Regions from separate parts of the Clostridioides sp. LIBA-2809 genome, predicted to be linked through region 1. Evidence: riboswitches for the same ligand, from Rfam matches in the RefSeq annotation. Region 1 holds a riboswitch; the other holds the start of a gene.

Evidence for each region. Region 1 has a riboswitch for FMN ahead of ACTG44_RS01305 (ECF transporter S component). Riboswitches for the same ligand answer to the same signal wherever they lie in the genome.
Region 2: another riboswitch for FMN. It lies ahead of ribD (bifunctional diaminohydroxyphosphoribosylaminopyrimidine deaminase/5-amino-6-(5-phosphoribosylamino)uracil reductase RibD); the one in region 1 lies ahead of ACTG44_RS01305 (ECF transporter S component).

Annotation. Positions count from the first base shown of each region.
Region 1 is NZ_CP197004.1:198,405-206,434, forward strand. Features, by position in the region: gene secA (preprotein translocase subunit SecA) at 1-674, shown strand, start outside; one part of gene prfB (peptide chain release factor 2) at 689-763, shown strand; one part of gene prfB (peptide chain release factor 2) at 765-1,796, shown strand; gene ACTG44_RS01295 (Tex family protein) at 1,940-4,081, shown strand; gene ACTG44_RS01300 (amidohydrolase) at 4,225-5,391, shown strand; FMN riboswitch at 5,451-5,568, shown strand; gene ACTG44_RS01305 (ECF transporter S component) at 5,692-6,297, shown strand; gene ACTG44_RS01310 (DUF4116 domain-containing protein) at 6,634-7,674, shown strand; gene tsaE (tRNA (adenosine(37)-N6)-threonylcarbamoyltransferase complex ATPase subunit type 1 TsaE) at 7,803-8,030, shown strand, end outside.
Region 2 is NZ_CP197004.1:1,874,893-1,882,922, forward strand. Features, by position in the region: gene ACTG44_RS08985 (alanine/glycine:cation symporter family protein) at 1-521, shown strand, start outside; gene ACTG44_RS08990 (hypothetical protein) at 718-1,146, opposite strand; gene ACTG44_RS08995 (hypothetical protein) at 1,426-2,055, shown strand; gene ribH (6,7-dimethyl-8-ribityllumazine synthase) at 2,210-2,671, opposite strand; gene ACTG44_RS09005 (bifunctional 3,4-dihydroxy-2-butanone-4-phosphate synthase/GTP cyclohydrolase II) at 2,778-3,971, opposite strand; gene ACTG44_RS09010 (riboflavin synthase) at 3,994-4,659, opposite strand; gene ribD (bifunctional diaminohydroxyphosphoribosylaminopyrimidine deaminase/5-amino-6-(5-phosphoribosylamino)uracil reductase RibD) at 4,692-5,804, opposite strand; FMN riboswitch at 5,938-6,059, opposite strand; gene recQ (DNA helicase RecQ) at 6,247-8,030, shown strand, end outside.

The sequences.
Region 1 (8,030 bases):
AAATAATATATGCAGAAAGAAAACGTGTATTAGAGGGTGAAGATTTACAAGAACAAATACAATCAATGACTCATTCTATAATAGAAGAGGCAGTGACTCTTTATACACAAGATAAAGGGTTTGATGAAGACGGATTTAAAGAGCATATGTATAATCTGTTCTTACCAAAAGGTAGCATAGAAATACCAGAAATAGAAAAGCTTAATCCAGTTGAAATAACAGAGAAAGTTTACGAAATAGCTATGAAGATATACACTTCAAAAGAAGAACAAGTAGGCTATGAAAGAATGAGAGAGGTTGAGAGAGTAATCTTACTTCAAGCTGTTGATAATCATTGGATAGACCATATAGATGCTATGGACCAATTACGTCAAGGTATTGGACTTCGTGCTGTAGGTCAGCAAGACCCAGTAATTGCTTATAAAATGGAAGGTTTTGATATGTTTGATGAAATGAATAAACATATCAAAGAAGATACTGTAAGATATTTATTTAATATAACAATAGAAACTCCAGTGGAAAGAAAAGCAGTTGTAGATGTTGAAAATTTATCTTCACCATCAGATGGAACGCTTCCAACAAGCAAAACGGTTAAAAAAGATGAAAAAGTTGGAAGAAATGACTTATGTCCTTGTGGAAGTGGTAAAAAATATAAAAACTGTTGTGGTAGATAATCTTGGAGGATTAAATGTTAAAGATACAAGAGTATAGACATAGTGTGGAGCAGATAGCTTCAAATTTAGAAGAATTGAGGGTTTCTCTTTGACATAGCTTCATTGATGGAAAAAATACAAATTAATGAAGAAAAGATGAACAAACAAGACTTTTGGAACGATAATGAATTCGCTCAAAGAGTACTTCAAGAAAATAAATCTTTAAAAGAGACACTAGAAGAATATGAAAGTTTAAAAAATTTATTAGAAGATATAGAAGTATTGATTGAAATAGGTCTAGAGGAAGAGGATGACTCTGTAGAAAAGGATATAGAAAAGTCCATAGAATCAATAGAGGAAAAATTATCTGAAATTAAAATAAAAACTCTTCTAAGTGGAGAGTATGATAAAAATAATGCTATATTATCTATAAACGCTGGTACTGGCGGTTTGGATGCTCAAGATTGGGCTCAGATGCTTTTGAGAATGTATATAAGATGGTCAGAAGGAAAGGGTTATAAAGTTAAGCTTTTAGATATAATATCAGACCCTGAAGCTGGGATAAAGACAGCTACAATCCTTGTAGAAGGAACAAACGCTTATGGATACTTAAAGAGTGAAAAAGGGGTTCATAGGTTGGTGAGAATATCTCCATTTGACCCATCAGGAAAAAGACATACTTCATTTGCATCTATAGATGTAACACCAGAGTTAGATGAGAATATAGAAGTAGAAATTAATCCATCAGATTTAAAGATAGACACATATAGAGCGTCTGGAGCCGGGGGGCAGCATGTAAATACAACTGATTCAGCAGTTAGAATAACACATGTTCCTACAGGTGTAGTAGTTCAGTGTCAAAATGAGAGGTCTCAGCATCTAAATAAAGATAGAGCTATGAGATTTTTGATGGCAAAACTGATAGAACTAAAAGAATTGGAACAAAAGGAAAAAATAGAAGATATACAAGGAAAATATTCACAAATAACATGGGGTAGTCAAATTAGGTCGTATGTTTTTCAGCCATATAAATTGGTTAAAGACCATAGAACAAATGCTGAGTTTGGAAATGTAGACAGTGTAATGAATGGAAATATAGACCTATTTATTAATGAATACTTAAAAATGAATAAAACAGTTTAATAAATATGCACTGTAATTAAGATATATGTATAAGAAGGTTAGTGCTTACTATGCACTTACAGCACTTAGGCTGAGGACGACAACCCTCAGCCTTCGTTCTGTTTATTATACTTATGAAAAAACTAACATTAGGAGTGAAAAAATTGGATATAAATCAAATCTTAAAAAAAGAATTTAATCTTAGAGATGAGCAAATAAACAATACATTAAAACTTATTGATGAGGGTAATACAATACCATTTATAGCTAGGTACAGAAAAGAAATGACTGGTGAGATGAGTGATGTTACACTAAGAGAATTTCATGAAAAATTGATGTACTTAAGAAACCTTCAAAGTAGAAAAGATGATGTAGTTAGACTAATAGATGAGCAAGGCAAGTTAACAGATGAAATAACAAAAAATATAGAAAAAGCAAAGACATTACAAGAAGTAGAAGATATCTATGCTCCATATAAACAAAAGAAAAGAACTAGAGCAACAATAGCTAAAGAAAAGGGATTAGAAAATTTAGCGTTGTCAATACTAGAGAATAATCTAGATAGTATAGAAGTAGAAGCAAAGAATTATATAGATGAGGAGAAAGAAGTTCTTTCTGTTGAAGATGCATTAAAAGGAGCTAGAGATATAATTGCAGAATTAGTTTCAGATGATGCTAAGATTAGAAAATATATAAGAGAATTAGCATTAAGAGAAGGCATGATAGTTAGCAAAAGCTCTACTGATGAGAAATCAGTTTATGATATGTATTATGATTATAATGAAGCAGTAAAGAGCATGGCTCCACATAGAGTCTTGGCAATAAATCGAGGAGAAAAAGAGAACTTCTTAAAAGTTAAGTTAGAAATAAATAATGATAAAGTTTTAAATTACATAATAAATGAATATGTAAATGATAAAAATTTCAAAAATAAGGAAGAAATCGTAAGCTCAATAGAAGATTCTTATAAAAGATTAATTTTTCCATCAATAGAAAGAGAAATAAGAAATCATTTAACAGAAATAGCTCAAGAAAGAGCTATAAGTGTATTTGGAAAAAATGTTAAAAGTTTATTGCTTCAACCACCAGTTAAAGACAAAGTAGTTATGGGATTTGACCCTGCATTTAGAACAGGATGTAAAATAGCTATAGTAGATAAAAATGGTAAACTATTAGATTATACAACAGTATACCCAACAGACCCTCAAAATAATGTGGAAGGGGCAAAGAAAGTCTTAAAAAGATTGATTGAAAAATACGATATAGATATAATTTCAATAGGTAATGGTACTGCATCTAGAGAATCAGAAACTTTTGTATCAGAAATGATAAAAGAGATAGATAGGGAAGTACAATATGTTATAGTTAGTGAGGCTGGAGCCTCTGTCTATTCAGCATCTGAACTTGCAAATGAAGAACATCCAGATATAAATGTATCAATAAGAGGAGCTATATCTATAGCTAGAAGATTACAAGACCCATTAGCAGAGCTTGTAAAAATAGACCCTAAAAGTATTGGTGTAGGTCAATATCAGCATGATTTAAATAAAAAAAGACTAGAAGAAGTATTAGATGGTGTTGTTGAAGATTCTGTGAATAGTGTTGGAGTAGATTTAAATACAGCATCATACTCTCTATTAGAACATATTGCAGGAATAAGTAAAGCTATTGCAAAAAACATAATAGCATATAGAGAAGAAAATGGAGATTTTACATCGAGAGTACAACTGAAAAAAGTAAAACGACTTGGACCTCAAGCATTCACTCAGTGTGCTGGATTTATGAGAATCTTAGATGGTAAAAACCCACTAGATAATACAGGTGTGCATCCTGAAAGTTATGACATATGTAAAAAAATGATTGAGATAATAGGGTATTCTTTAGATGATATAAAAAATAAAAATATAGAAGAAATAGATGAGAAAATAAAAGAGATTGGTCTAAAAGAATTAAGTGAAAAGCTAGAAGTAGGTCAAGTTACTTTAAGAGATATTATAGCTGAAATTAAAAAGCCAGGAAGAGACCCAAGAGAAGAAGGAATAAAACCTATTCTTAGAACTGATGTCTTAAAAATTGAAGATATACAAGAAGGCATGTCTTTAAAAGGTACAATTAGAAATGTTGTAGATTTTGGTGCATTTGTAGATATTGGAATAAAAAATGATGGGTTAGTTCATAAATCAGAAATGAGTAATAGCTTTGTAAAAGACCCTATGAGTATTGTTACAGTAGGAGATATAGTTGATGTAAAAGTTATTGGAATTGACTTAAACAAAAAAAGAGTAGCTTTATCAATGAAAAAATAAACAAGTTTATGTATTGTTATTTTGAATTCTATATTTGTAAATACAACTTATAGTAGGTATGAGTATTAAAAATTAAAAAAGTATATTGTAAAAAACAATGTTAAAAAGAAGTAAGAGAGTCTTGAAAATCAGGAGGAAAATGAATGATTTTTATAAAAAATGGTAAAATAAACACCATAACAAATGGAATAATTAAAGGCGATATCCTTATAGATGAAGGAAAAATAATAGAAATAGGAGAAGACTTAATAGCACCATTAGATGCAGATATAATAGATGCAAGTAATAAACTTGTGTTCCCTGGATTTATAGATGCTCATACTCATTTGGGTCTATGGGAAGATGGGATAGGTTTTGAAGGGGCAGATGGAAATGAAGAAACTGACCCAATAACACCACAATTAAATCCTATAGATGGAATCAATCCAATGGATAGAACATTTAAAGAAGCTTTTGAGGGTGGTATAACTTCTGTCTGTACAACACCTGGAAGTGCAAATGTTATGGGAGGTCAATGTATAGCTATAAAAACACATGGAAAAAGAATTGATAAAATGGTAATAAAAAATCCAGTTGCATCTAAAATAGCATTTGGAGAAAATCCAAAAAGTTGCTATGGTCAAGATGACAAATCTCCTCAAACTAGGATGGCTATAGCAGCCTTGCTTAGAGAAAATTTAAAAAAAGCGGAAGAATATCTAGAAGAGATTGATTTATATGAAAGTCATGATGATGAAGACTGTGAAAAGCCTGAATATGACATAAAAATGGAAAGTTTAATACCTGTGCTGAGAAGAGAAATTCCTTTCAAGGCACATGCTCATAGAGCTGATGATATGTTTACAGCAATAAGAATTGCAAAAGAATTTGACTTAAAACTTACATTAGACCATTGTACAGAGGGTCATCTTATTGTAGATGAATTGGTAGAAGAAGGATTTCCTGTGATAGTAGGTCCATCTTTGTCAGAAAGGTCTAAATTTGAACTTAGAAATCTGACATTTAGTACAGCTGGAATACTTTCAAATGCAGGTCTTGATGTATGTATAATGACAGACCACCCAGTAATACCAGTTCAATATCTTCCAATATGTGCAGGCATAGCAGTTAAACATGGTATGAAAGAAGAAAAAGCAATAGAATCAATTACAATAAATCCAGCTACGGCTTTAGGAATAGGAGACAAAGTAGGTTCTATAGAGGTTGGCAAAGATGCAGATATAGTAATTTGGGACAATTCTCCACTAGAGATTCAAAGTAACGTACTTTACACTATAATAAATGGCAAAGTAGTATATGAGAAAAAATAACTTGACAATTATTAAAAAATTAACTAATATAAGAGTGTAAGGAAAATTAAAAAATCAAAGAAGATCTTCGGGGCAGGGCGAAATTCCCTACCGGCGGTATAGCCCGCGAACTACTTAGGTGGTTGATTTGGTGAGATTCCAAAGCCGACAGTAAAGTCTGGATGAGAGAAGATATTTATGGAATATAAATAAGTTTATTTTAGTTTGTTTAAACTATATCCATAAAAACTCGAAGATAGGATCTTCGAGTTTTTTGTTTTTCCTAAAAAATATAAACTATTGATTAGGAGGAAAGTAGTTATGCAAAATACAGTAAAAAGAGGTAATATGATTTCAACAAGAACTTTGGTGGTTATGTCAATTTTATCTGCAATATCTTATTTATTGATGTTTATTCAAGCACCAATACCAGGTATTTTTCCAGATTTCTTAAAAATTGACTTATCAGATATCCCAGCAATATTTGGTGGTATGTCTTTAGGACCATTGGTTGGATTTGGTGTAGTTGTAGTAAAAAATATACTACAAATGATAACAGCAACAACAACTGGAGGAGTAGGAGAATTTGCAAATATATTAATTGGTGGTTCTTATGTACTTATACTTTGTTATTCATATAAGAGAAGTAAAGATTTAAAGGGTGTAGTAATTGGATTTGTATTAGGGACAATAGCTATGACTATAATTGGTTCATTGGTAAATTATTTTGTAATGCTGCCACTTTATGGGCAATTAATGGGACTAGATGCTATAATAGGCCTAGGCTCAGCTATAAATCCTCAAGTTCATGATTTATTTACTTTTGTAATTTGGATGATAGCTCCATTTAATGTATTAAAGGCTGTTATAATATCTTTAGTAACATTACCACTTTATAAAAAAATGGGAAATGTAATAAAAAAATAATTAGACAAGAAAATATAAAATTTTAAAATTAAATGTATTGAATAGCCATAATTTATTTATAACTTCGGTCCTATATTGTGATTGATATATTAAATAGATTATGGCTTTATTAATTTATCAAAAATTGTATATAAAATAAGAAATATTTAGGCAAATTTAATTTTTAAAATAAAGGAAGAATTAAAACGATTAACTATTAAAATACTAAAAAGGTATCTATAATACACAGAGCGAATTCATAATAAATAAAAAATAAAGATATTATAAAAAATAAATAAAGATTTATGCTTAATTTTTTAATAATATCTAATTTAATAATGATAGGGGTGTAGATAGATGAGTATATCTAAAAAATTGAAAAAATTATTTTTAGATGATAAAGGGTATTATTTTAATAGTAATTGGGAAAATATTCATATAAGTGTTGATAACGAAGAGTTGAAAATGCCTTTAAAGTATATTACAAATGAATACATTGAAAATATGGAAAGTGTAAAGTATGATTATCGTGAATTAAAAAATATAAAAAATCAAACTGATGGGATGTGTATTCTAGCGATAAGGCAAAATTATAAAGCCCTAGAGTATGTAAAAAAGCAAACAGAAGAATTATGTTTAGAGGCGATAAGGTATAACTATAAAGCACTAAAATATGTAAAAGAACAAACAGAGTATATATGTCTTGAAGCTATAAAAAAGGATTGTAATGCACTTAAGTATGTAAGAAACCAGACAGAGAAGCTTATTATAAAAGCAATAAGATATTCTTCAAATATAGATGTTGTAAGTATACTAAAAGCTTTAGAGGTTCAAACAAGAAGTATATGTTTAGAAGCAATTAAAAAAGATGGTAGGTGTCTTGCATATGTTAGAGAACAGAGTGAAGAACTATGTATAGAAGCGATTAAGCAAAACTATAAAGCATTACAATATGTAAAAAATCAAACAGATAAGATGTGTATGGAAGCTGTAAATCAAAATGGTATGGCACTGCAATATGTAAACAAACAAAAAGATGAAATATGTATGGAAGCTGTCAAACAAGATGGAAGAAGTCTGCAATTTGTTAATAATAAAACAGAGGAAATATGTATAAAAGCTATAAGATATTTAGATAAAAAATATAATATTAAAGATGTGTTAAGTTACATAGATAATTATACAGAAGATATATGCATAGAGATTGTAAGACAAAATGGTAAGATGTTAATGTATATAAAAAATCAGACAGAAAAAATGTGTATTGAAGCAGTTAAAGAGAATTATAAGTCTCTTAAATATGTAAAAGAGCAATCTGAGAAAATATGCAAAGAAGCTTTAAAGCAAAGTTGTAAGGCAAAAGAGTATATAAAAATTATTATTGAAGACTGTATATAATGTCTAGATATGGCCATCAATAAAAAAAGATAAATAGAAGTACTTTATAATAGTCTAGGCTTATACTATAATTAATTAAGCAGTGATATAAATTCACATGACGATTATATCAAAATGGAGATGAATTGATGGCAAAAATATATTTAGAAAATGAAAATAAAACTAGAGAAATAGGATATAAATTAGGTAAACTTTTGAAAGAAGGTAGTGTTATCTGTTTAGTAGGAGATTTAGGGGCTGGGAAAACTACAATGACACAAAGCTTAGCAGATTCATTAGGTATAAAAGATTATATAACAAGTCCAACTTTTACTATAATAAATGAATATGAAGGTAAAATACCTTTGTATCATTTT
Region 2 (8,030 bases), 1.7 Mb from region 1:
TTACTGATACTATAATCATATGTAGTTGTACAGCATTCATGGTATTATTGTATTCAGATTACGCTAGTAGTGGAGCAACTGGAATTGAGTTGGCTCAGGAAGCTTTAACTCATCATATAGGGCCAATAGGGAACATATTTATAGCAGTTTGTATATTCTTATTTGCATTTAGTTCTATAGTAGGTAATTATTATTATGGTGAGTCAAATATGGAATTTATGAGTGGAAGTAAGACTAAACTTAATATATTTAGAGTTTTCGTTGTAGGTATGGTTTTATTTGGTTCTCTTACTCAAGTAGATGTAGTTTGGAACCTAGCAGACTTATTTATGGCATTGATGGCTATAATAAACTTAATCGCAATATCGCTTTTAGGAAAGTATGCATTCATTGCTTTAAAAGACTATACAAGACAAAAAAAATCTGGAATAAAAGACCCTGTATTTATTGCAGATGAAATAGAAGGATTAGAAAATGTATCAGAGTGGCATAGTGAATTGCCAGAGGAACATTTAGGATAAAAAATTGTGAAACTATTTTGAGAGTTTAGAGTTTATATAATTTATATGAATATAATATTTAATTAGTTTATATTACTGGAATTTTTAATTCCAGTAATATTTTTTTATTATATAACTCAGGTGTTATTAAAAGTTTCTTTTAAAAATAGTTTATTTATTATAAAGTTTATCCTGAAATTTATTTTTTCTAAAATTACTATATAATTAAATCTTGTAAACCATCTTCAAAGCTTTCTAAGTAATTACAAAACATTCTAAACTCTTCTATAGTTTTGATTTCTTGTAAATTTCTTAAATCTATCATTATATTACTATATTTATGCAACATAAAACTCATATCATATATTTCACATTTAACAAATCCATCTTGATAACTGTATTTATAAGGTTCATATTTTGAAAAATTTGACTCAAAGTATTTTATTTTAGCATAGCACAATTTGTGTATGTTGAACAAAAGTGCCAGTACAGATTCTTTAACTGCAAACTTGTGTGTGAAGTATTTTATAGTATGGTATTTATCATGTTTAAACTCCCAAATTAAATTCTCATTTAAAGTAAGAGAATATTTTTTTATAAGGTTACGTTTATCTAGTGTTAAATCTTCTATTGAATATGTTTTCATAATTTATTCTCCTCATAAATATTTAATAAGTACTTATTAAATCATAGTATTTTATTGTTGCTTACTCTTAATTATATTGTATGGTAAATTAAAAAAATAATAAAATAGATAATTAGTATACTATTAATATGTGTTATAAATAAAAACAATAGCTTTAATAGTAATATATATATCTTTGTGATATTTTATATTTAGAGTCGTATTTATAATTATTTTAAGATTTTTAAAGTAACCTTGATTATTAATTTATATTTTAGAGGTTTTGAGGGGGGATGCAAATTGTTCAGTAAGAAGGAATATATTGTTGTAGTATGCCGTGATTGTTTTGTATTTTATAATAAAGATAAGGGCTTAAAAGAGAGTGTATCATTTTCAATACAACCTATTCCAAATGTGCCTTTTTATCATTATCTATTTGAAGGAGAAACTGAAAAGTTTATTAGAGATATACAAACAAAAGTTTCTATTAAGAAATCAGCCTTGTACATATTAATTCCAGATGATGCATTAGGTATAGACATAAAAGTATTACAAGAATTTTTTATTCAGTTAGGATGTAGAAAAATAATTTTTTCTAAACAAAATATCCTTTTAAGTAATTGTGTGGAAGATTATATTTCAATATCATTTACAAGTAGAGTAGTTGCTATTTCGTATGTAAAAAGTGGAGGAGCTGAATCAATAGATTTTTTTGCTTACAATGAGTTTGATGTTAAGAATATATCTTATATTATTAAAAATTTACATAATGATTGTGTATATTCTGATTTAAAAATATATGTGAATAGTATAGGAATTTCTAATAATTATGAAGATATTGGTAAGATTGTTCAGGTAGATGATATTGTAAATAATTTTAAAAAATTATATATTGAAAAAACACATAAAGATAGAATTGTTAGTATCTAAAATTATACGGCTTTATATACTTTAATAGGTAAGAGCTTGGATATATATTATATTTGAAATTATTGAGTACCAAAAGAACAAAGATATTTTGTCCTTTTGGTATTCAGTATTTTATATTATTTATACAGGTTTAACATTTAATTAATGACACTATTTAATCTAGAGATTTAAATAAATTTACCATTTCCAATGCACTCATAGCGCAATCATAGCCTTTATTTCCAGCTTTTGTACCTGCTCTTTCAATAGCCTGTTCAATATTTTCTGTAGTCACGATTCCAAATATAACAGGTAATTCATTATCTAAAGATACTTTTGCTATCCCTTTAGAGACTTCGCTACATACATAATCATAATGAGATGTAGCTCCTCTTATAACACATCCTAAACAAATTATAGCATCATACTTACCACTTTTAGACATTTTTTGAGCAACAAGAGGAATTTCAAAAGCTCCAGGTACCCAAGCTATTTCTATATTTTCTGGAGAAACATCGTGTCTTAAGAGGCAATCTTCAGCACCTGATAAAAGTTTTGATGTTATAAATTCATTAAAACGAGAATTTATTATTCCTATTTTTAAGTCTTTTCCAATAAGTTTTCCTTCATATATCATTTTTTATTTCCTCCAATTTTATTTATGTTATAGATTTATATTTATAAATATTTTTAATATTAATTGCAAATAATTACTTAGTAGAAAAACATCTTTATATAACTATCTATATAATATCCAACAGATGTCCCATTTTATCTTTTTTAGTTTTTAGATATAACTTGTTAAAGTCATTAATTTCTTCATTAATAGGGACTCTATTTTCTATTTTTATTCCATATTTCTCTAACTGATTTATTTTATCAGGATTATTACTTAAAAGACTTATGCTTTTTATATTTAAATTTTTTAATATTTGAGCAGCCATATAGAAATCTCTCATATCTTCTTCAAATCCAAGCATTAGATTTGCTTCCACAGTATCATAACCTTCTTCTTGGAGTTTATAAGCTTTAATTTTATTTAAAAGACCAATACCTCTACCTTCTTGTTTCATATAAATTAAAACACCATTTCCATTTTCTACAATTTTCTTCATAGAAGATTCTAATTGCAATCCACAATCACATTTTAAAGAGTGGAACACATCACCTGTTAAACATTCGGAATGAAGTCTAACTAGAGTATTTTCTTCCTTTATATCTCCATAAGTAAGTGCAATATGTTCTTCGTCTGAATAAGTATCTTTATATCCTATGATTTCAAAATTACCGTATTTTGTTGGAAGGAAAGCACTAGACACCTTTTCTATAGTAGTTTCATTTAATTTACGATATTCTATAAGGTCTTTTATAGTTATAATTTTCAAATTGTGTTTTTCTTTGAAAATCATTAAATCATCAACTCTTGCCATTGTACCATCATCTTTCATTATTTCACAAATAAGACCAATTTCTTTAAAACCTGCAAGTCTAGCTAGGTCTACAGAAGCTTCTGTATGCCCATCTCTGACAAGAACTCCACCAGTTTTTGCAATTAAAGGAAAAATGTGACCAGGAGTTTTGAAATCTTTACTTGTAGAATTCTCATCACAGAATAATTTTACAGTTTCAGCTCTCTCATATGCAGATATACCAGTTAGAGTATCTGCACCATCTATAGTAACAGTAAAGGCTGTCTGAAATGTGTCTGTATTTTCTCTAACCATAAGAGGTATATTTAAACTTTTAAATTTTTTTTCAGTAGCAGGTAGACAAATTAAACCTCTACCATATGTAGCCATAAAATTTATTGATTCAGGGGTAGCCATCTCAGCTGCCATTAGTAAATCTCCTTCATTTTCTCTACCTTCATCATCAACAACGATTACCATTTTCCCATTTTTTATATCCTTAATAGCTTCTTCAATAGTATTAAACATGTAATTCACTCCTTTATTATTTTTAAAAACCATTTTTAAATAAAAAATCTTTATCTATATTTGATTTATAGTTAATACTATTGGAATTTAATTCCTTGTAGTTATTAACCATAAAACTATTAACATACTTTCCAATTACATCACTTTCTAAATTAACAAAGTCTCCAATATTTTTTGTTAAGAGAGTAGTGTTCAATTTAGTATGAGGTATAATAGAAACTTTAAATATTTCATCATCTAAATATGATATAGTTAAGCTTACACCATCAATGGCAACAGAACCTTTAAGTATCATTGATGATAAAAGTTTTTTAACTGGTCGTATGGTTACTAAAACTGCATTTTCATCTTTTTCAAACTTACAAATAGTACCTTTACAATCAACGTGGCCTGTTACTATATGACCTCCAAATCTCGAGGAAAGGGTCATAGCTCTTTCAAGGTTTACTTTGTCATTTGTATTTAAGGAACCTAAATTTGTAGAACGAATTGTCTCCATCATAACATCTGCTGTAAACTCATTTTTTCCTAGGTTTGAAACAGTTAGACAAACCCCATTTACAGCGATACTATCTCCAAGGTTTGTACCATCTAATATTTTGTTTGATAGTATGGTTACTTGTCCGCTTTTGCCATTGGCAGTAATTCTTTTAAGTATTCCAACTTCTTCTACTATGCCAGTAAACATTATGACCTCCTTTATACATATATTCATAAAATTTAATTTAAAACATCAGATTCTATCAAAATATCTCCATCTATTAAAGTTACATTATTGATTACTAATCGTGTTGAATCTGATAGATGATTTACTCCTTTTCCAGAAACGAATGTAGGTGCGTCTTTACCACCTATAATTTTAGGGGATAAAAATAATTTGACTTTATCAACTAATTTATTTCTAAATAGACTATCATTAAGTGTAGAGCCTCCCTCAACTAGGACAGAATCAATGTTTAATTCTCCTAATTTATACATTACAAATTCCAAATCTACTAAGTTATTTTTCTGAGGAGAAATTATGACTTCAACATTATTTTCTCTTAATATTGATAATTTTTTACTGTCTTTACAACATGTGAAAACTATAGTTTTACTAGTTTTATCCTCAACCAAATTACTATTAATTGGCAATTTTAGGTTTGTATCTATTACTATTCTTGTAGGGTGAGATATTTCATCTTGATTAAGTCTACAAGTTAGTAAGGGATTATCATTTAAAACTGTGTTTATGCCAACCATTATACTATGATACTTATTTCTGTATTTATGAGTTAGGTACCTTGATGACTCATTAGATATCCATTTTGATTCTAGTGATTTTGTAGCAATTTTACCATCTAGACTTACTGCTGATTTTACAATACAAAGGGGTCTTTTATTTTTTATGTAATAAAAAAATATTTCGTTTAATTCTCTTGCTTCTTCTTCTAATATTCCTACAGTAACATCAATGTTGTTATCTTTTAATTTTTTTACTCCATTACCACAAACAAGCGGGTTTGGGTCTAGTGTAGATATGACAACTCTTTTAATCTTATTTTGAATAATTTTATCAACACAAGGAGGTGTTTTTCCATAATGAGAACATGGTTCTAAATTTACATAAAGAGTAGAGTCTTTTAGGCTTTGTTTAGTATCGTTTATAGCATTTACTTCAGCATGATTAGAGCCAAATTTCTCATGATATCCTTTGCCTATTATCTCACTATCTTTAACAATTACACATCCAACTAGTGGGTTTGGATTTGTAAAACCTTCTCCTTTTTTAGCCAATTCAATAGCTTTTTTCATATAATAAATGTCTTTTTCTTTTTGATTTACAAAATTCAAAATATGTACACCTCCTGTTTAATTAGATAATTTTTAAACAAAAAACCCTGAGAATTAACTCAGGGTTTAGAATAATCTACAATAAATGTTTAATAAGAGTACAACAAAATTGCTCTACAAAAAAACTCATTAAACATATCTTCTTCCATCCAGACTTTACTGTCGGCTTTGGAATTTAACCAAATCAACCAAATTTTACCTTGGCTCGCGGGCTGTACCGCCGATTGGGAATTTCACCCTACCCCGAAGATTAAGTATTAAATTTATATTTAGAATGTATCATAAATTATTTTACTTTGCAAACTATTTTTTTCAAAAAATATGTTAATATATAATATAGAATGTCTATAAACTTTGGAATAATGCGATTGTGAATATAAAAATAAAAATTTGAACATAATCAGGAAAGAAGTCTAATTAATTTAAATTAGGAGAGAAATATATGAATAAAAAACCTTTAGAAATATTATCAAAATACTATGGATATACAAGTTTTAGAAAAGGTCAGGAAGCTATAATAAATTCTATTTTGAGCGAAAAAGATGTACTAGCTATAATGCCAACTGGAGGTGGTAAATCCATCTGTTATCAACTTCCAGCGTTGATATTAGATGGAATGACAATAGTAATTTCTCCACTTATATCTCTTATGAAAGACCAAGTGGATGCTTTAAAGGCTATGGGAATTAACGCAGCTTTTATAAATAGTTCATTAAGTAACAAAGAATTCAATGAAATATTAAATAACATTAGAAAAAATAATTATAAAATACTCTATATAGCTCCAGAGAGATTAGATGCACAGGAATTTCTTGAACTAATAAATAATAACAACATAAGTCAAATCGCAATAGATGAAGCGCATTGTGTATCTCAATGGGGACATGATTTTAGGTTGAGCTATAGAAGGATTTCCGATTTTATAAAGAATTTGCCTAAAAGACCTATAATTACAGCATTTACAGCAACAGCTTCAGAAGAGGTACGAGCTGATATAATAAATTTATTGTGCTTAGAAAATCCAGACTGTTATATAACAGGTTTTGATAGAGATAACTTATCAATAAATATAGTAAAATCATCTAGTAAAAATAAATATATTTTAGATTATATTAAAAATCATAAGAATGAGTCTGGAATTATATACGTTGCAACTAGAAAGGAAGTTGAAAATATACATAATGGATTATCTAAGAGAAATATATCTGTGTCAAAATATCATGCAGGTTTATCTAAAAATGAAAGAAGTAAAAATCAAGAAGACTTTATAAACGATGATGTAGATATAATGATAGCAACGAACGCCTTTGGAATGGGTATTGACAAACCTAATATAAGATGGGTTATACACTACAACATGCCCCAAAGTATAGAAAACTATTATCAAGAAATAGGTAGAGCTGGTAGAGATGGAGAAAAAAGTGAATGTGTGCTTTTATTTTCTCCAGGAGATGTACATATACAAAAATATTTAATCGATATTGGAGTTGAGAATCCTGAAAGAAAATTGTTTCAACATAAGAAGCTTCAATATATGATTGACTTGGTTTACAGTAATTCATGTTATAGAAGGACAATATTGAATTACTTTGGAGAAAATTATATAGAAGATTGTAATAATTGTAGTAACTGTTTAGTAGAAGGTGAAATAGTAGATAAGACTATAGATGCTCAAAAAGTCATTTCATGTGTAGCTAGAATGAAAAGAAGTTATGGCGTTACTACTATTGTAGATGTACTTAGAGGTTCTAAAAATAAAAAGATTTTACAACTTGGACTAAACACCTTATCTACATATAATATTATGAGAGATTATTCAAGTGAAGATTTAAAGAACTTTATAAATACATTGGTTTCTCATGGTTTCTTGGATTTGGTTGAGACTTTAGGTAATGGAAATAGAGGAAGTTTTCCAACAATAAGATTGAATGATATGTCTATGAAAGTTTTAAAAGGTCAAGTGAAAGTAGAATTTAAAGAAATTGTGATTACAAAATCATTAGAGGTAGAAGATGAGTTATATAGTGTATTAAGAGAGCTTAGACACTCAATTGCAAGTGAAGAAAGAATAGCTCCATATATGGTATTTGGAGATGGGACACTTAGGGCTATGTCTAGTAGTTATCCAGTTAATAAAGAAGAAATGTTAGATATATCTGGAGTAGGGGAAATTAAGTATCAAAAATATGGTAGAGACTTTGAAACAGCAATTAAAGAATATGTCGA